2 regions of the Nitrobacter sp. MLSD-S21 genome follow, and region 2 is predicted to be linked to the other one. Evidence: riboswitches for the same ligand, from Rfam matches in the RefSeq annotation. Region 2 holds a riboswitch; the other holds the start of a gene.
What was found. Region 2 has a riboswitch for S-adenosylmethionine ahead of AC1RT6_RS14430 (O-succinylhomoserine sulfhydrylase). Riboswitches for the same ligand answer to the same signal wherever they lie in the genome.
Positions count from the first base shown of each region.

Region 1: another riboswitch for S-adenosylmethionine. It lies ahead of metX (homoserine O-acetyltransferase MetX); the one in region 2 lies ahead of AC1RT6_RS14430 (O-succinylhomoserine sulfhydrylase).

Region 1 covers NZ_JBXASZ010000002.1:252,543-262,002, reverse strand. The annotation lists gene AC1RT6_RS07005 (DUF2125 domain-containing protein) at 1-547, shown strand, start outside; gene AC1RT6_RS07000 (prephenate/arogenate dehydrogenase family protein) at 650-1,585, opposite strand; gene AC1RT6_RS06995 (pyridoxal phosphate-dependent aminotransferase) at 1,582-2,679, opposite strand; gene AC1RT6_RS06990 (chorismate mutase) at 2,805-3,656, opposite strand; SAM riboswitch at 3,934-4,013, shown strand; gene metX (homoserine O-acetyltransferase MetX) at 4,103-5,302, shown strand; gene metW (methionine biosynthesis protein MetW) at 5,304-5,993, shown strand; gene AC1RT6_RS06975 (TIGR02594 family protein) at 6,382-6,996, shown strand; gene AC1RT6_RS06970 (MOSC domain-containing protein) at 7,162-7,947, opposite strand; gene clpB (ATP-dependent chaperone ClpB) at 8,166-9,460, shown strand, end outside.
Region 2 covers NZ_JBXASZ010000004.1:238,707-248,166, forward strand. The annotation lists gene AC1RT6_RS14425 (2'-deoxycytidine 5'-triphosphate deaminase) at 1-978, opposite strand, end outside; SAM riboswitch at 1,149-1,228, shown strand; gene AC1RT6_RS14430 (O-succinylhomoserine sulfhydrylase) at 1,300-2,493, shown strand; gene AC1RT6_RS14435 (SGNH/GDSL hydrolase family protein) at 2,533-3,495, opposite strand; gene AC1RT6_RS14440 (SGNH/GDSL hydrolase family protein) at 3,498-4,259, opposite strand; gene AC1RT6_RS14445 (OpgC domain-containing protein) at 4,256-5,503, opposite strand; gene apaG (Co2+/Mg2+ efflux protein ApaG) at 5,708-6,103, shown strand; gene AC1RT6_RS14455 (Hsp33 family molecular chaperone) at 6,122-7,126, opposite strand; gene AC1RT6_RS14460 ([protein-PII] uridylyltransferase) at 7,415-9,460, shown strand, end outside.

The sequences.
Region 1 (9,460 bases), on a different contig from region 2:
GCTGACTGCGCCATTCGATGCTGATATCCGTGCGATCGTACACGGGCTGAAGGATGTCACGCCGAAACCCTGGCCGGTGCGGTTTCGCGAATTGCAGGCGGCGGACGGCCGCATCGAGATCAAGCAGTCGCGTATCCAGCAAGGCGATCTGATCGCGATAGCCGCAGGCTCGCTAGGGCTTACCGCCGATGGGCACCTCGACGGCGAGTTACACATGACAGCAACCGGTTTCGAGAAGGTGATTCCGGCGCTCGGAATCGATAAAATGCTGGAGCAGGGCGTGCCGCAGGCCACTCTCGACAAGGTCGCGCCCGGCGTGAAGACCAAGGATATCGACAATCTGTTCGGCGCGCTGGACCGGGCTATTCCAGGGTGGGGTAAGGCCGTGCGTGAGAACGCCAACGTCGGGGTCACGGCGGGCCTTAATGCAATCGGTCAGGAGGCAACGCTGGAAGGGAAGAAGGCGCGCTCTTTCCCGTTGCGATTCGTCAACGGCGCAATCTTCATCGGGCCGCTGAAGGTCGCCCAGACGCCGCCGCTATTCTGATCGAGTGCTGATATCTGCTTCGGCGGTCATGCACGTGCTTGACCCGCGCACCCATCATTTCTCGTAAAAGGATGGATTGCCGGATCGAGTCCGGCAATGCCACTATGGCTTCTTTGCACCCGTCTGCAGCCGCCCGAAATCGGGAGCCGCGGAATCCTGGCCGATCTCGACGATGCCGCGGCGGATTGCGCGGGTGCGGGTGAAGTGCTCAAAAAGCGCTTCGCCATCGCCACGGCGCATGGCGCGCGTCAGCTTGGAGAGATCTTCGTTGAAGGTGCCGAGCATTTCCAGCACCGCATCCTTGTTGGCCAGAAATACGTCGCGCCACATGGTGGGATCGGAGGCTGCGATGCGCGTGAAGTCGCGAAAGCCGCCGGCGGAAAATTTCATCACTTCGGAGGATGTGACCTCGCCGAGTTCGTCCGCGGTGCCAACAATGGTGTAAGCGATCAGGTGCGGCAGATGGCTGGTGATCGCCAGCACCAAATCATGATGCTGAGGGGTCATGATCTCGACCCTGGCGCCGATCGCGGTCCAGAACGCGCGCAACTTGTCGACGGCGGCAATATCCGTTTTGTCTGGCGGCGTCAGTATGCACCAGCGATTGATAAACAGTTCGGCGAAGCCGGAATCCGGACCCGAGTGCTCAGTGCCGGCCACCGGATGTGCTGGCACGAAATGCACGCTGGTGGGCAGATATGGGGTCATCTCGCGGACGACGGCGCCTTTCACCGATCCCACGTCGGAGACAATGGCGTCCGGCCGGAGGTGAGATGCGATCTCTTGCGCCACCGCGCCGCACGCCCCGACCGGAATACAGAGGATCACGAGGTCGGCGTCGCTTGCGGCCTCGGCGTTGGTGTCCACCACGCGATCGGCGATGCCGAGCTCCGTCACCCGCGCACGCGTCTTCGCGGAGCGTGCGGTGACCACGATTTCGCCGGCGAGGCCTTGCGCGCGCGCCGCGCGCGCGATCGAGCCGCCAATCAGGCCGAATCCGATCAGCGCGATCCGCCGGAATAAGGGCGGTGCGGTCATGCCTGCGCCATGAAGTCGCGCAAGCCATCCGCCACCAGCCGGTTGGCTTCCTCGGTGCCGATGGTCATGCGCAAGGCATTCGGCAGGCCGTAATTGTCGAGCGCACGAAGCACGAGGCCGCGTTTGGTCAGAAACACGTCGGCCTCAGACGCCGTCTTGCCCTTGGTGTCAGGGAAGTGGATCAGGATGAAGTTCGTCACGCTGGGCGTGACCTTGAGGCCGAGCTTTGTCACTTCGTCCGTTAGCCAGTTGCGCCACTCTTCCGTGTGAACCTTCGACATCTGAACGTGCGCGGTGTCCTCGATCGCGGCCACGGCCGCAAGCATTGCCGGCGTCGAGACATTGAAGGGGCCGCGGATCCGGTTCACGGCATCGACGATATGCGCCGGGCCGAACATCCAGCCGATCCGCAGCGAGGCCAAGCCGTGGATCTTGGAGAAGGTGTGGGTCAGCACGGTATTTTCCGTCGTCGCCACCAGCTCGATGCCGAATTCGTAGTCGTTGCGCGACACATAATCCGAATAGGCACCGTCGAGCACCAGCAATACGTGGGACGGCAGGCCCGCGCGCAACCGCCTGATCTCGTCGAACGGCAGGTAGGTGCCGGTCGGATTGTTTGGATTAGCGAGCCAGACCATCTTGGTCTTCGGCGTGACCCGCTTGAGGATCGCGTCGATGTCTGCGGTATACTCGGTCTCGGGTGCGACGACGTTTGTCGCGCCGTTTGCCAAGGTCGCAATCGGGTACACCAGAAAGCCGTGCGTGGTCGAAATCGCTTCGTCGCCGTGGCTGAGAAAGGTATGCGCCAGCAGGTTGAGAATCTCGTCCGATCCCGCGCCGCAGATAATACGGTCCGGGTCCAGCCCATAGGCGCGCCCGATGGCTGCGCGCAACACGCGCGAGGTGCCTTCCGGATAGCCTTCGAGGTGAGCCACGGCATCGCGATAAGCGTCCATCGCCTTTGGCGAAGGGCCGAACGGCGTTTCATTGGCCGACAGCTTGAACACTTTGCGGCCCGCCTCCGGTACCGGACTCTTGCCGGGCGTGTAGGGCGCAATATCGAGAATGCCGGGATTCGGCACCGGTCGGGACATCATTTGCTCCGGACTAGAGCCGTTCGCTTCTGACGGAATCAGAAGCGGGCTCTAAGATTTTGATTTGACGCGTTTTCTTCACGCGAACTGGCATCCACTTCGCTGGAAAACGCTGTAGCGAGACGTTACGGACGAGCCGCCCTGCTGGAAGGCATCGTATAGCGCGTTGCGTGACTGCCGACGAGAGCCATTGAACGGACCGACGCGCCGGCTTCGATTAGCGCCGATTTGATGGTGTCGAGGCTGGTGCCGTCCGTGATGGACACCAGCAGCGCGGCGCCGTCGAAGGCGCCATCGGGCACTGCAACGATCTCGGCGAGCGGCGACAGTGTGCGGGCGGTATTGGCATTCCAGCCGGAGACGCGCACGCTCCAGGTCTCCACTTCCGTGACCCGCGCATCGTCGGCGACTCGTGAGATCACGAACACCGGCAGCGCGGCCGGATGATCGGCGCGCTCGATGAAGGGCAGGCGGGCGATGATCTTTGGCGCGCCGTCGGCTTCCAGTGCAAGCCACCATGGCGCGCGGCTCGAGGTCGCCGAGACGAGCGCGAGGTCGCCTTTCGCATTCGCCACGGCTTCCACAGCGGCTTGCGCATTGAAGTGCGGCACGAAGGGGATGGTGAAGCCAAAATGGAAGCGCGCGGAATCCCGCATCGCGGATTCGCCGAGTGAGAGATCGGCGTGCAGCGAGAAGGGCGCCTGAACGTAGGTGAAGGTTGCGATGATGACGCGCCAGATGCTTTCGACGGTGTCGAGCGGCAGGATGCCGCGATGGCGCTGCGCCAGACGCCGCATCATGTCAGCCTCGCGCGCCGGCCGGAATGCCGAGCCGACCTCCTGGGTCTGCTTCACCGATATCAGGCGGTCAATGATGTCGCCGCGCTGCATCAGCAGGTTGTGAACCTGCTCGTCGATGGCGTCGATCTCTTTGCGTAAGTCTTGCAGAGATGGAGGCGCGGGGGAGATTTTCGTCATGGATGCAACCTGTCGGCCGCAGGAAGGAGCGTCGGCCGCGGTCCGGTTCTAACATTCGCATCCCGTTTCAGCGAGCCTTCTTGCGAATGTTGGAAGCGACCATAGAGCCACGCTTCTTACAGAGGCAGAAACGTGGCTCTACGGTTTGATGTGATGCGTTTTCTTTACGCGAACCGGTATTCACTTCGCTCGAAAACGCTCTGGCCCCGGTCGTGATCATGGGCCGGCAGCAACCGATCTGCTTATCTTGACGAAAAGCATGCAGCGGACTATTTTTCGTCCGTTCCGTGGTCATTTGAGCCGGCCGGCTTGCAGCCACGTTAAACAACTCGCTAAACAGGCCGGGGACAGCGAAATCCTGATCCCGGCCGAACCCAAGTTCGGGCCGGGTTTTTTATGGCCTGCGGTCCGGTGGCTTCCCGAAGCCCCGGCGGGGGCAGTGCAGGATGGCAAACGTGCAATCGATACCGGGGCCGGCTCAAGCCGAGTATCGAGCCCAGGAAGCAGATCATCCCACGTCGCAGGTCGCGATCTTCGGAAGCGATCAACCGCTTCCGCTCGATTGCGGCATCGATCTCGCGCCGTTCCAGATTGCCTATCAGACCTATGGTAAACTCAATACTGCAAAATCCAATGCCATCCTGGTTTGCCATGCCCTCACCGGGGACCAGCATGTGGCTAACCTTCATCCGCTCACCGGAAAACCAGGCTGGTGGGTGACCCTGGTGGGACCCGGCAAACCGCTCGATACCGAGAAGTATTTCATTATCTGCTCCAACGTGATCGGGGGCTGTATGGGCTCGACGGGTCCCGCCTCGATCAATCCCGCGACCGGCAAGGTGTGGGGCCTGGACTTCCCGGTCATCACCATCCCTGACATGGTGCGCGCGCAGGCCATGCTGATCGACCGCCTCGAAATCGACACGCTGTTTTCGGTGGTCGGTGGCTCCATGGGCGGCATGCAGGTGCTGCAGTGGTGTGCGGCCTATCCGAAGCGCGTGTTCTCAGCGCTGCCGATCGCCTGCAGCACGCGTCACTCCGCGCAGAACATTGCGTTTCACGAATTGGGACGGCAAGCGGTGATGGCTGATCCCGACTGGCGCGACGGCCGCTATGTCGAGCAAGGCACCCATCCCCACCGGGGCCTGGGCGTGGCGCGGATGGCCGCACACATTACTTATCTGTCGGACGCGGCGCTGCATCGCAAGTTCGGACGGCGGATGCAAGATCGCGAGTTGCCGACATTTTCGTTCGACGCGGATTTCCAGGTCGAAAGCTATCTGCGCCACCAGGGATCGTCATTCGTTGAGCGCTTTGATGCCAACAGCTATCTCTATCTCACGCGAGCGATGGACTATTTTGATGTGGCGGCCGATCATGACGGCGTGTTGGCCGCCGCGTTTCGCGATACCCACACCCGGTTCTGCGTGGTCTCGTTCACCAGCGACTGGTTGTTTCCGACCTCCGAATCGCGGGCGACCGTGCATGCCCTCAATGCCGGCGGTGCGCGGGTCTCGTTCGCGGAGATCGAGACCGATCGCGGCCATGATGCCTTCCTGCTCGACGTTCCCGAGTTCTTCGATATCGCGCGTGCGTTCCTGGAATCTGCGGGAAAGACCCGCGGCGTGGCCGATGCAGGGCAATGAGATGAGTGTGGAGCAGCCGGCCCTGCCGTTAGATGAGGTCGCTCCGCGGGCGGGCGACCGTTATCGCAGTGATCATCTCCTGTTGGCGGAGATGATCAAGCCAGGTTCAAAGGTTCTGGACGTCGGTTGTGGCGACGGCGATCTTTTGCAACTGCTCGAGACGCGGGGCATCGATGGCCGCGGCATCGAGCTGTCGCGGGAGGGCGTCAATCGTTGCGTGGCCAAGGGTCTTGCAGTGGTGCAGGGCGACGCCGATACCGACCTTATCAACTATCCCGACGATGCCTTCGACTACGTCATCCTGTCGCAGACCTTGCAGGCCACACGGCAGCCGAAAACAGTGCTGGAAAATCTGCTACGGATCGGCCGGCATGCTGTCGTTTCGTTTCCGAATTTCGGCTACTGGAAGATGCGTGTTCAGCTTCTGATCGGCGGCCATATGCCGCGCACGGACAACCTGCCGGCGACATGGTACGATACCCCGAATATCCATTTCTGTACCATCAAGGATTTCGTCCAGCTCTGCGACGAGATCAACGTCAAGATCGAGCGTGCGGTCGCGCTCAATCTTTACGGCCGGCCGCTGCGGTTCAACGCGCCCTGGTGGTTTTGGAATATGTTCGGGGAGCAGGGAGTGTTTCTGCTTAGCCGGGCGGAGAAGATCGCTCAGGCTTCGGCAAAGGACGAGTAAAGGTACTTTTCGTCCACTCCGCTCAAAATTTGGGTCGATCGCGTTCGTGATGATGGATCGATCGAGCTCCTGAATGGATCGAGTTCCACGCGCTCCAGGGCTCGTGGAACCGGTTTGCGGCGCAACGTGGCCAGTACCTGGCGTCTTAATAAATGGGCTTGGTAACTTACGCCTATCGCAAAATACCTTTTTAAAACATCAATTTGGAAAAATACCGCATTCTACCAAAGGCGTATTGCACCGCAGATATGCGCTACGCGCAATGCAGGTATGACTTCAAAAAGCCTGCCCCCCGTGATTTTAAGGCCCGCGTTTTCTCGGCACGACATAAGAGCGGAGTTCACCGTGACGCGTGTGGGGAAGTGGGAGGTGTCACAGGGGAGCAAGTATGTTCCAGTTAGTTGCGTTGCGCTGGTTGCCGCGTATTTTGGCACTGGCGGTGTGTTTCTTGGCCGTGGTCGCTTTTGCGATACCGGCCTCGGCTAGACCTTACTATCGTGCGGGACATTACGCGCACGTTCACTATAAACACCATCATCACGTTCACCGGCATTATCGTCATCACAGATACCGCTACACGCGGCGATTTCATGCGCGTGAGTGGAGGGACGCCAACGCCGCCTTGACTCCGGGGACGGGATTTTCAGGCGGAGGCTTGGTCTCGAATGTTGTTGCGGAAGCCAGGCGCTACATCGGAGGTAACCCCACCGGTCGTAGCCGGCTCTGGTGCGCGCGGTTCATGAACATGGTTCTGAAGCGCGCTGGACACCCGGGGACGGGCTCCGACATGGCGCGTTCATTCGCGCATTACGGGCGGCGAGTCTCCGGCCCACAGGTCGGCGCCATCGCCGTCATGGGCCGACGCGGCGGCGGTCATGTCGGCGTCGTCAGCGGTATCGATCGGCGTGGTAATCCCATTATCGTCTCGGGCAATCACGGCCATCGCGTCGCGGAGTCGGTCTATCCGCGCGGCCGCATCTACGCCTACGTCGTGCCGAACTGAGGCATATGATGCCGTTTCGCCCTCTCCTGCAAAGGAGAGGGTTTCGCAGTGAACGAGGACCGGCGGGGGCACGTTTCGACGGGCTCCCGCGCTCCGCACGGACGTCGTCCCTGCGGCCTCTCCTGCGGCGGAGCAGGAGTGGAAGGAAGAATCGCGGTCTCTCGTTTACGCGAGCGATTCCGGAAGCGTTTCGACTTTATCGTCGATCCTGATCGTGCCGCCGGTGACGACTTCCGCATAAACCCCACAATCGCAATGCCCCAGCGTTCGCATCAGCGTGCGCGGAATGTCGAGATCGCGTGCCGCGGTCTCCGGGTCGACGTTGGTGGCGGTGCATCGGACGATGCGCTTGACCACCTTGAGCCGGATGTCGCCGATCGCGAGTGTGCGCTCCAGCAAGTCGAGTTCGCTCCAGGCCGGCCAGCATCGGACGTACAGGTTGGCGCGGAAGCGTAGCGGGTGAACCGGCTGCCCCACCATTTTTTCGATCGCGGCGACACTCTCGAGATTGATGATCGAAACCACTTTCCTTGCGACGTCCGAAAAGCTGTGTCCGTTGCCGACGAGAATCTGGGGCGGTCCCCTCAGTTCCTGCGAGAAGTTGGCGGCGAAGAACCGTTCGACCGCGGCGCGGCCCTCGGCTGTTCCGAGGTCGGCGCGCACCGCCTCCTTGCCGCCAGTCCGGATTGTCAAAACTCGGCTGGTGTCGTCATAACGGCTGTGGAGCGTAGCGAGCCGCTCGTCGCGCATCAGCATCAAAAACCTGGATTTTGGGAAGTACCGAGGCACGGCAGGGTCGAATCCGGTCGGACCGTTCTCGATCGCATAGCTGCGGTCGCCAGAAACGGTCTCGCCGGGGGTAAGCATCGCGTGTTGCAAAGGTTCGGCGGACAGACCTTTGACGGGATAGCGGTAAAGGGCGGTAACGGCTGCATTGGAAATTTCGGACATGGTGTTCTTTAAAAGATTCCTGCGAGCCTTGCCATCGGCTTCGAATCTCCGAACCATGCCCCTTCATTTCCTGGGAGCGTATTCCTACATTTGTTACCGCCGGAACGATCCGGCGTCGACCGCTGCCGGTTGAGGAATGTCAATGCGGCGGCGGAACCCCAATGAGGATGCTGCTTTCGTGCCTTCGGGGCGAAGGCGGCAGGCCGAGGGAGATTTCCATGAACGTTGAAAAATATACCGAGCGGGTGCGCGGGTTCATCCAGTCGGCCCAGTCGTTGGCGATGCGTGAAGGCCACCAGCAGTTTACGCCGCTGCACATTTTGAAGGTGCTGCTCGACGACAGCGAAGGCTTGGCGGGAAGCCTGATTGATCGCGCCGGCGGAAATTCGCGCGCGATCCTGAAAGCCACCGAAGCCGAGCTCAACAGAATGCCGAAGGTGTCGGGCGCCGGAGCGGGCCAGATCTATCTGGCGCCGGCCACGGCGCGCGCGCTCGATGCCGCGGAACAGGCGGCCGAAAAGGCCGGCGATAGCTTTGTCACGGTGGAACGGCTGTTGCAGGCGCTGTCGCTCGACAAGGACAGCGACGCGTTCAAATTGCTGAAGGACGGCGGCGTCACGCCGCAGAACCTTAACGCAGTGATCAATGCGCTGCGCAAGGGGCGGACTGCGGATAGCGCCACGGCGGAAAACGCCTATGACGCGCTGAAGAAATACGCCCGCGACCTGACCCAGGCGGCGCGCGATGGCAAGCTCGATCCAGTGATTGGCCGTGACGAGGAAATCCGTCGCACCATTCAGGTGTTGTCACGGCGCACCAAGAACAATCCGGTGCTGATCGGCGAGCCGGGCGTCGGCAAGACCGCGATTGCGGAAGGCCTGGCGCTGCGCATCGTCAACGGCGACGTGCCGGAAAGCCTCAAGGACAAGAAGCTGCTCGCGCTCGACCTCGGATCGCTGATCGCGGGCGCGAAATACCGCGGCGAGTTCGAGGAACGGCTCAAGGCGGTGTTGCAGGAAGTCACGTCGGCGGACGGCGGTATCGTTTTGTTCATCGACGAAATGCACACGCTGATCGGCGCCGGCAAGGCTGACGGCGCCATGGATGCGTCGAACCTGTTGAAACCCGCGCTGGCGCGCGGTGAGTTGCATTGCGTTGGAGCAACCACGCTGGACGAGTACCGCAAGCATGTCGAAAAGGATGCGGCGCTGGCGCGGCGTTTTCAGCCGATCTTCGTGTCTGAGCCGACGGTCGAGGACACCGTCTCGATCCTGCGCGGCCTCAAGGACAAGTATGAGCAGCATCACGGCGTCCGTATCGCCGACAGCGCACTCGTTGCTGCCGCCACGCTGTCCAACCGTTATATCACCGACCGCTTCCTGCCCGACAAGGCGATTGACCTTGTCGACGAAGCGGCAGCGCGGCTGAAGATGCAGGTCGATTCCAAGCCGGAAGAACTCGATTCGCTCGACCGCGAGATCGTGCGGCGGAAAATCGAGCAGGAAGCGTTGAA
Region 2 (9,460 bases):
CTCGAGAATGAACGGCACCTCGCGCGAGCGCACCTCGAGCACCGCACGTGACCCCTGTCCGCCCGCGCCGGCATAGCCGAAGCCGGGATCGAAGAAGCCCGCGTAGTGCACCCGGAACTCGCCGACCAGCGGATCGAACGGCACCATTTCCGCGGCGTAGTCCGGCGGCACCTGAACAGCTTCCTTCGAGGCGAGAATATAGAACTCGCCAGGATCCAGGATCAGGCTGCCGTCCGGCCGCGCCGCGATCGGCTCCCAGAACTCACCGACCGCATAGCCGCCGCGGCGATCGATATCGACCACTCCGGTATGGCGCTTGGCGCGATAGCCGACAAAGCCGTTGGCATAGTCGCCCGAAAGATCGACGCTGAGCGCCACGCCGTTGACGAGATCGGCGTCGTCGACATCGACGAGCCGCTCCCGTTCGTGCAGGGCTTCGAGCTCGTGGGCATCGAGAACGGCCTCTCCGGTGCGGAAGCGGACCTGCGACAGCCGCGATCCCTCGCGCAGGAGCACTGGAAACGTCTTGGGACTGATCTCCGCATAGAGCGGCCCGTGATAGCCGGCGCCGATCATGTCGAAGCGCCGGGTGCCGTCGGCGATCACGCGCGTGAATACGTCGAGGCGGCCGGTCGAGCTTTTTGGATTAGCGGCGGCGATGATTTCGGGCGGCAGGGCCAGGCTCTCCAGCAGCGGCACGATGTAAACGCAGTTGGTCTCCAGCACCGCGCCGTCGGAAAGATCGACTTCGTGCAGCTTGAGCTCATCAATGCGTTCAGCGACGGTTGCGTCAGGCCCCGGCAGAAAGCTGGCGCGCACCCGATAAGCCATGGCGCCGAGCCGCAGATCGAGGCTTGCCGGCTGGATCTGGCTCTCGACAAACGGATATTCCGGCAGGATCAGGCCTGCGTCGGCCATCGCCGCGATCATGCGGTCGGGCAGAATGCCGTTGGCGTCGGGAGGGAGCGAGAATGACACGATGTCGTCTTTACGGCCTGGGCGATATCGACCCGAAACAGGAGCAGGGGCTTTAGTGCTTGTCCGTCGGCGAGAGGCAGGGTTCTGGCGTCTGAATCCGGATTTGCAGCCAGCCGATTGCGATTGTCAATTGATTGGCTTGACGGACGGGAGAGGCGGGACTAGGCATGACAGCGTTCCGTGGTGATTTGAGCCGGCCGGCTTGCAGCCACGTTAAATAAGTCGCTAAACAGGCCGGGGACAATGTGATCCCGGCTTGTGGAGTTCTTCCAGGCCGGTTTTTTTGTGGCCGCTGTCCGCGGTGGACACGCAGGAGATCATATGTCCGAGACCAAGTCCGCACCCCGCTATCACCCTGAAACCCGGCTGGTTCATTCCGGCACGCTGCGTTCGCAGTTCGCCGAGACCTCGGAAGCCCTGTTCCTGACTCAAGGTTACGTCTACGACACCGCCGAACAGTGTGAGGCGCGATTCAAGGGCGACGATCCCGGCTTCATCTACTCGCGCTACTCCAACCCGACGGTCGCGATGTTCGAGCAGCGCATGGCTGCGCTCGAAGGCGCGGAGACCGCGCGCGCCCTCGCGACGGGCATGGCCGCGGTGACCACCGCGATGCTGGCGCCGCTGAAGGCGGGCGATCATGTGGTGGCGGCAAAGGCCTTGTTCGGCTCCTGCCGCTATGTGGTCGAAGACCTGCTGCCCCGCTACGGCATCGAATCCACGCTGGTTGACGGCCTTGATCTCGATCAATGGCGCAAGGCGATGCGGCCGAACACCAAAACCTGCTTCATCGAAAGCCCGACCAACCCGACGCTCGACGTGCTCGACATCGGTGGCATCGCCGAGATCGCGCATCAGGCTGGCGCTCGGCTGATCGTCGACAATGTGTTCGCGACGCCGATCTGGCAAAGCCCGCTGGAGCTCGGCGCCGACGTCGTGGTGTATTCGGCCACCAAGCACATCGATGGCCAGGGACGGACGCTCGGCGGCGTCATCCTGTCGTCGAACGCTTTCGTCCAGGATCATCTCCAGACCTTTATACGCCAGACCGGACCGTCGATCTCGCCGTTCAACGCCTGGATTCTCCTGAAGGGATTGGAGACGCTCAGCGTCCGCGTGCGCCAGCAAACCGAGAGCGCCGCGGCGATCGCGGAGGTGCTGGCGTCGCATCCGAAAGTGTCCCGCCTCATCTATCCCGGCCGGCCGGACCATCCGCAGGCGGCGCTGGTGAAAAAGCAGATGCGCGCCGGCTCGACGCTGATCGGCTTCGATGTCAAGGGCGGCAAGGCGGCGGCGTTTCGGTGTCTCAACGCGTTGAAGCTCGCGCGCATCTCGAACAACCTCGGCGACGCCAAGAGTCTCGTCACCCATCCGGCAACCACCACCCACCAGCGTCTTGCCCCGGAAGTCCGCGCCGGGCTCGGGATCGGCGAAGGCTTCATCCGCTATTCGGCCGGTCTCGAACACAAGGACGACCTGATCGAGGATCTTGTTGCCGCACTGGAAAAGGTGTGAGGCTTTCTTCCCTTTCCAACAAGGAGAGGGGGTAAAGTCTCACAAAGGCCGATTGACAGTCGCAGCCGCCGGTAAACTGGCGCCAGCCTGGACCTGATCCACCGACTTGATGATGTTGTCGCCGAGCAACTGGGCGAAACAGGCATAACCCCAGTCGTTCATGTGAAGGCCGTCCTTGGTCACGAAGGTGTCGAACGGTAGCGACTGCCGGTCGTGCCAGTCGCGCATGACCTCGAAGCGCGGGAAAATCCCCACATGCCTGTAGTGCGCGACCCGGTTCAGCAGACCGACCATTCTGCCGGCACTCTCGCCCCTGGCATTGACGGCGGGCGCGTATTGCGGATCGATCAGGACCAGATCGGCGCCGGAGGCCTGAATGGTCGCGACGCCGTCTTCGACGGTTTTTGCGGTGCTCGCGGGATCGAGATTGCGTAGCACCGCGTTGGTGCCGACCTGCCAGATCACCATGTCCGGCTTGGCATCGATCACTTCCGTTCGCAGCCGCTTTATCATCTCGGGCGCGTCCTCGCCGCCCTTGCCGCGATTGAGCACGGTGATGGCGGCGGCCGGATATTTGCGGTGCAACTGGGCCGCCAGGCGGTTCGGATAATTGAATTCTGGCGACGTCGCGCCGTAACCCTGCGTCGAGGACGAACCGAAGGCGACGATGACAACCGGTTTGTTGGCTGCAAGCTTGGCCGCCACATGAGGCAGTGATCCCACCGACTGCGAGACACCCTTCGGCGGCAGGCAAGGGACGCGATTGAAGATGTCGCGCGCGCGGGCAGCAATTGTCGCTACCTTGTCGATCGTCCTTCCGGACAGGCTCTGCGTCGGCGTGCCGGATTGCGCGGTTGCGACCGAAGAAACGGGTGCGGTGCTGCCTGTCGACAGCGCGGAGGCGTTGGCCGGCGCCGTTTGTGCGAGCGCGGTGGAGGCCGATACTGCCGCCAGTATGACCGCCGCGGCCGGGCCGAGGGTTCTGCGGAAGCGAAGGATCATCATCAACGCTTGGTCCCGAGTTCGGTGGGGTTGATGCGAGCGGTCTCGATCACGAAGGTCGATAAGGCGCTACCGAGACAACTGTGAACGCGTTTGGCAAGGCTTACTCCCCGCACTGGGCTGAATAGATCGAATTCACCGCTCTCGTTCCACTTACTCATGATTGTAAAGCGGTCGAACACTGGTACGTCGCGCTGCTGCGCGACGACGCGCATGTTGTCGATGTAAGATGTCATTGAAACCATGGTTTCCGTGCGCGGGCTGTACTGCATGTTCATCAGCACGACATCCGCTCCCGCTTTCTGCAATGAGGTCACGCCTTGGTCGAGGGCCTCGCGAAAGTCGTCGATGTCGACGGACCGGATGGCATCGACAATGCCGGTCTGCCACACCACCAGAGTTGATTTTTTCGCCTCCGCGAGCTTGCCGAGGCTGGGCGCGACATCCTCGGCGGTCTTGCGCAGAGCCAGTTCCACGGACACGTTCACGAGAATGCCCGGCAATTTCTCGCGAAGTGCAGCCTGCAATTTCGCCGGATAGGCTTCCTCCTCGGCTCCGGATATTGATGAGGAACGGCTGCCCACCACCAGAATGTTGAGCGGGCCGCCCGCCCTGACCGCCGAGGCGACCCGGGATAGTGTACTATCGCTGGTCAGTAGATAGGCCGGCACGGCGCAGTTTTTGGTCACATCGTCAGCACACGCGGAGACGCTGGCCGATGAAGCGGCCAGCGCGATCAAGACCGACGCCAAGCCGGTCCTCATGCTCCTCCTCCCGCAAGATCCGAGTCGCCATCGGCAGGTTTGGCGCGGCTTCCGCCCTTGCCCGCAACCCTCTTGTACCACGAAAACACCCATGCGGCGGCGGACATGATCAGGATTCCGCAAATGCTGATAATGAGGTGAATCGTGGCGCCGCCGGAGCACTCTGCGAGGATGAACTGCCCGGCGAAGGCCAGAAAGACCCCGATACAGAAGATCTGGAGCGAACTCTGGCCGCACAGGATCAGCGGCTTAAGCCAGGGGGACGCCAATCCCGGCCAGTTCCTGGGCAGGAAGCGGACGGCCAGCGCGGCGAGCGCCAAAAAGTGGATGATGCGCAGCACGTCGAGATTGGTCTTGTCGATCGGATACATCCACTGTTCGGCGATGTCCGGCATCAAATGATTGAGCTGCGGCACATGCCAGGTCAGCGTGGTGTAGAAAGCGAACAGCAGATAGGTGACGCAAATCCAAAGTGTTGCCGGCAAAGACAGGATGCGCGAGATGCGCTTGGCGCCTCCGAGCGCGCACCATGCGCCAAACACGAACAGCAGTTGCCAGGCGAACGGATTGAAGAACCAGACCCCGTTGGGATAGGCGGGGAGTGCCAGCTCGAACCACCGGGTGAGTGCATAAAAACCGACCGACAGCGCTAGCCCCAGATCAGCCTTGCGCTGCATCACCAGCAACACCGGCGGAAAAAAGAGCATCAGCGCGACGTAGAGCGGCAGCACGTCCATGTTGACGGGGCGGAATTTCAGAAGCAGCGCCTGCACGATCGTGACGTCGGGCTGCTTGAGAAAATCGAGGATGCCCATTTCCTCGGTGTAAAGCGGGTTCTCAAAGCTGCTCGCGACGTAGGAAATTTCCGCGAGGAAAATCGTGAATAGAAAGATATGTGCTACGTAGATTTGCCAGACTCGCCTGAGAATGCGCGCGGCGGCGACGACAAATCCGCGCTCGCGCATAGCGCGTCCGTAAACGAGGGCGGCGGTATAGCCCGAGATGAAGATGAAAATCTCCGTGGCGTCACTGAAGCCATAGTTGCGGAGAGTGAGCCAGGTCAGGAGGTTCTGCGGCAGATGGTCAATGAAAATCAACCATAGCGCGAGCCCGCGAAACAGATCGAGCCTCAGCTCGCGCTCGCGCGGCGGGGTCGGAATCAAAACGGCCGGCGCATCGCGCGTGACGCCCGCAGGGGCCGCCCTCGTGCGCGCTCCGACAATCTGATCGGTAACTGGCGGCATACGCTCGGCTTCGATAAGGCCATCTCAATCGCCTGCGCGATCGAGATGGATTTACGGGAGGACAGCTTCACGCTAACGGTGGCAAAAAATCAATATTGCCGCCGGGATCATAGTGTGGAACCAGGCTGACGCACGATCACAACGAAGGGGGCTGGTTCATGCGCCTGTTTTGGCTATGATCGCTCGAATACTAGAGAGTTTGCGATGTACCGTGCCGTTACCCGCCAGATCGAAGTCACCGTTGAACCGAATTTCATGCCGGAGAGGTCGTCCGCCGAGCGAGGCCATTTTTTCTGGTCCTATACGGTGGTTATCATAAACGCCGGTCCCGAGACCGTGCAGTTGCGCACCCGGCATTGGATCATCACCGATGCCTCGGGAAGGAAGCAGGAAGTCCGCGGCGAGGGCGTCGTGGGCGAGCAGCCGGTGCTTGCGCCCGGCGAGCGCTTCGAATACACGAGCGGGGTTCCTCTGCCGACCGCCACCGGCTTCATGAGTGGCCGCTACCAGATGATCTCGATCCGAAGCGGCGAACCCTTCGAAATAGACGTTCCGACCTTCTCGCTCGACAGCCCCGACAGCAAGCGCGTGCTGAACTAAGGTCGCGTCCAATCGCGCCTACTCCACGCCGGCTTCCTGCGGGGTAAATTCGTACACCGAATTGCAGAACTCGCAGGTCACGGCAACCTTGCCATCCTGCACCATGCCCGAGCGGTCCTCCGGCGTGAAGCTTTTCAGCATGGCCGCCACGGCGTCACGCGAGCATGAACACCGCGCGTGCAGCGCTTGCGGCGAAAACACCCTGACGCCGCGCTCATGGAACAGGCGGTAAAGCAGACGTTCACCGGACAAGTCGGGATCGATCAGTTCGAGGTCCTCGACGGTGCCGATCAGCGACTGACCCTCGGCCCAGGCATCATCCTCGCTCACCGTATGCACGGCGCCACCGTCGGGGGCATCGCCGGGATGGAGATCGGCCTGGCGCGCGCGCTCCAGCGCCTTGGGCAGGAATTGCAGCAGCATGCCGCCGCCACGCCAGCCGCGCTTCGGTCCATCCCCCTCCCGGCGCCACTCCTCGCCGACCGCGAGCCGGACCCGCGTCGGAATCTGTTCCGAGCGCAGAAAATACTCATGCGCCGCATCTTCGAGGTTGCCGCCTTCCAGTGCCACAAGACCCTGATAGCGGTTCATGTCCGGACCCTGATCGATGGTCATCGCGAGATGGCCGCGGCCCAGCAGCGCGCCCGAGTCGGAAGCATCGCCGAGCCGGGCCTTGTCGAAACGGGCATAGGCTCGCAGCCCGGCCGGGGCCCGAAAGTCGACAATCAGGAACGACACCGGTCCATCGGTCTGGGTTTGCAGGATGAACCGGCCCTCGAACTTGAGCGATGAGCCGAGCAGCGTCGTCAGCACGATCGCCTCGCCGAGCAGCTTGGCGACCGGTGCGGGATAGTCGTGCCGGACCAGCAACTCGTCGAGCGCCGGCCCTAGCCGGGTCAGTCGTCCACGCAGGTCGAGTGTGCTCACCTCAAACGGAATCACGGCGTCGTCGACCGGAATGGATGAGGGCGCGCGCACGGGGGTTTCACGCGACGTGGCGGGGTCGGGCATTTGTGAGGTCATGCCCTCTATCTGGGGTCGACTGGCCGGGATCGAAACCCCATGAGAGGGAGGAGCGTCATATAAAGCTCCGTTTGAGGATGGGCTGCGGAATATCGGCGCAGCAGCTGAGAAATAAAAGTCACGCGTTTCAAATATTTAGGGGATTTCCGTCAACGAGAAAACAGATATTCTGGAGATGCCGGCTGCAGCGCATCATTGCTCAAACCGGTGGGTTGAAGCATGGATCCGTCACATGCAGTTCACAAACTGCGGTGACAGCGCGCGCGGCCTCCGTTATCCGGATAAGCGATGGACCTCGCAACGACAAAAGAAGCGGCGGACGGCGCCGGTTTCGATACCGTCCGGATCATCGGCGAAATTGATGCGCTGGCCGAAAAGCACGCTGGGCACGGGGACGTTTTCCGTTCTGCCGTGTCCAGGTTGTTGAAGGTCGAACTCGCGAAAGTGCGCGATGCGGCGCAGGCGAGGCTTCTGCGTGACCGCCACGGGCGGCGCTGCGCCGAATGGCTTTGCTTCGTTCAAGACGAAATCATTCGTCTGGCGTTTTCGGCCGCGACCCGTCATCTCTATCATTCCCCTATTCCGTCCGATGGCGAGCGCATGGCCGTGGTGGCGACCGGCGGCTACGGGCGCGGTTTGATGGCGCCGGACTCGGATATCGATCTGCTGTTCATTCTGCCTTACAAACAGACGGCGTGGGGCGAACAGGTCGCCGAGGCTATCCTGTATTGTCTATGGGACATGGGGTTGAACGTCGGTCACGCGACGCGCTCGGTCAATGAATCGATCCGGCAGGCGCGGGGCGACATGACCGTCCGCACCGGAATTCTGGAAGCCCGCTTCGTCACCGGCGACCGGGCACTTTACGACGAACTGGTTAGCCGCTTCGACACCGAAGTGGTGCGGGGAACAGCGGCGGAATTCGTCGCTGCCAAACTTGCCGAGCGCGAGGAGCGCCATCACCGCGCCGGCCAGTCGCGCTATCTGGTCGAGCCTAACGTCAAGGATGGCAAAGGGGGATTACGCGACCTGCATACGTTGTTCTGGATCGCGAAGTATGTCTATCGGGTGCGTGAAAGCCACGAATTGCTCCAGTGCAATGTGTTCGATGTTCGCGAATACCGGACCTTTAGCCGCTGCGCCGATTTTCTATGGTCGGTACGCTGTAACCTGCACTTCGCGACAGGGAGGGCGGAGGAACGGCTGTCGTTCGACTTGCAGCGGGAGATCGCGGTCCGGCTCGGATATACGTCTCATCCGGGGATGCAGGATGTCGAACGCTTCATGAAGCACTACTTCCTGACCGCCAAGGATGTCGGCGACCTCACCGCAATTCTATGCGCGAAGCTCGAGGATCAGCAGGCTAAGCCGGCACCGGTTCTCAGCCGCGTGATGTTGTGGCCGCGGGGCACGGAGGTTCGGCGGGTTCCGGACAACGACGACTTCATCATCGACAACAACCGCATCAATCTCGCGACGCCCGATCTCTTCAAGCGCGACCCTGTCAATCTGATCCGTTTGTTCCGCCTCGCGCAGAAGAACAACCTGGCTTTCCATCCGGACGCCTTGCGGCTGGTGACGCGGTCGCGACGGCTGATCAACGCGGAGCTTCGCGAAAACCCGGAAGCCAACCGGCTGTTCATGGAGATCCTGACCTCGAATGATGCGGAGACCGTGCTGCGCAGGATGAACGAGACCGGGGTGCTAGGTCAGTTCATCCGCGCCTTTGGCACGATCGTCTCGATGATGCAGTTCAATATGTACCATCACTACACGGTGGACGAGCATCTGATTCGCTGCATCGGCATCCTTCAGGATATCGAGCGCGGCGACAATGACGAGGTCGCGCTCGCCAGCGAGCTGATGCGCAAGATTCTTCCCGAGCACCGGCCTGTCATCTACATCACCACACTGCTTCATGACGTTGCAAAGGGCCGGCCCGAGGATCATTCGATCGCAGGCGCCAAGGTAGCGCGCAGATTGTGCCCGCGCCTTGGCTTCAACGCAGCCGACACCGAACTGGTCGCGTGGCTGATCGAACAGCATCTGACGATGTCCAAAGTGGCCCAGTCTCGCGACCTATCCGATCGCAAGACCATCGAGAATTTCGCGGCCGTGGTCCAATCGGTCGAGCGGATGAAGCTCTTGACCATCCTGACGACCGCAGACATTCGCGGCGTCGGCCCCGGCGTCTGGAATGGCTGGAAGGCCCAGCTGCTCCGCACTCTTTATTATGAGACAGAACCCGTGCTGACCGGCGGCTTCTCCGAGGTCAATCGCGCGCAGCGCATGGCGGCGGCTGAGGCCGAGTTCCGTGCCGCTTTCACCGAATGG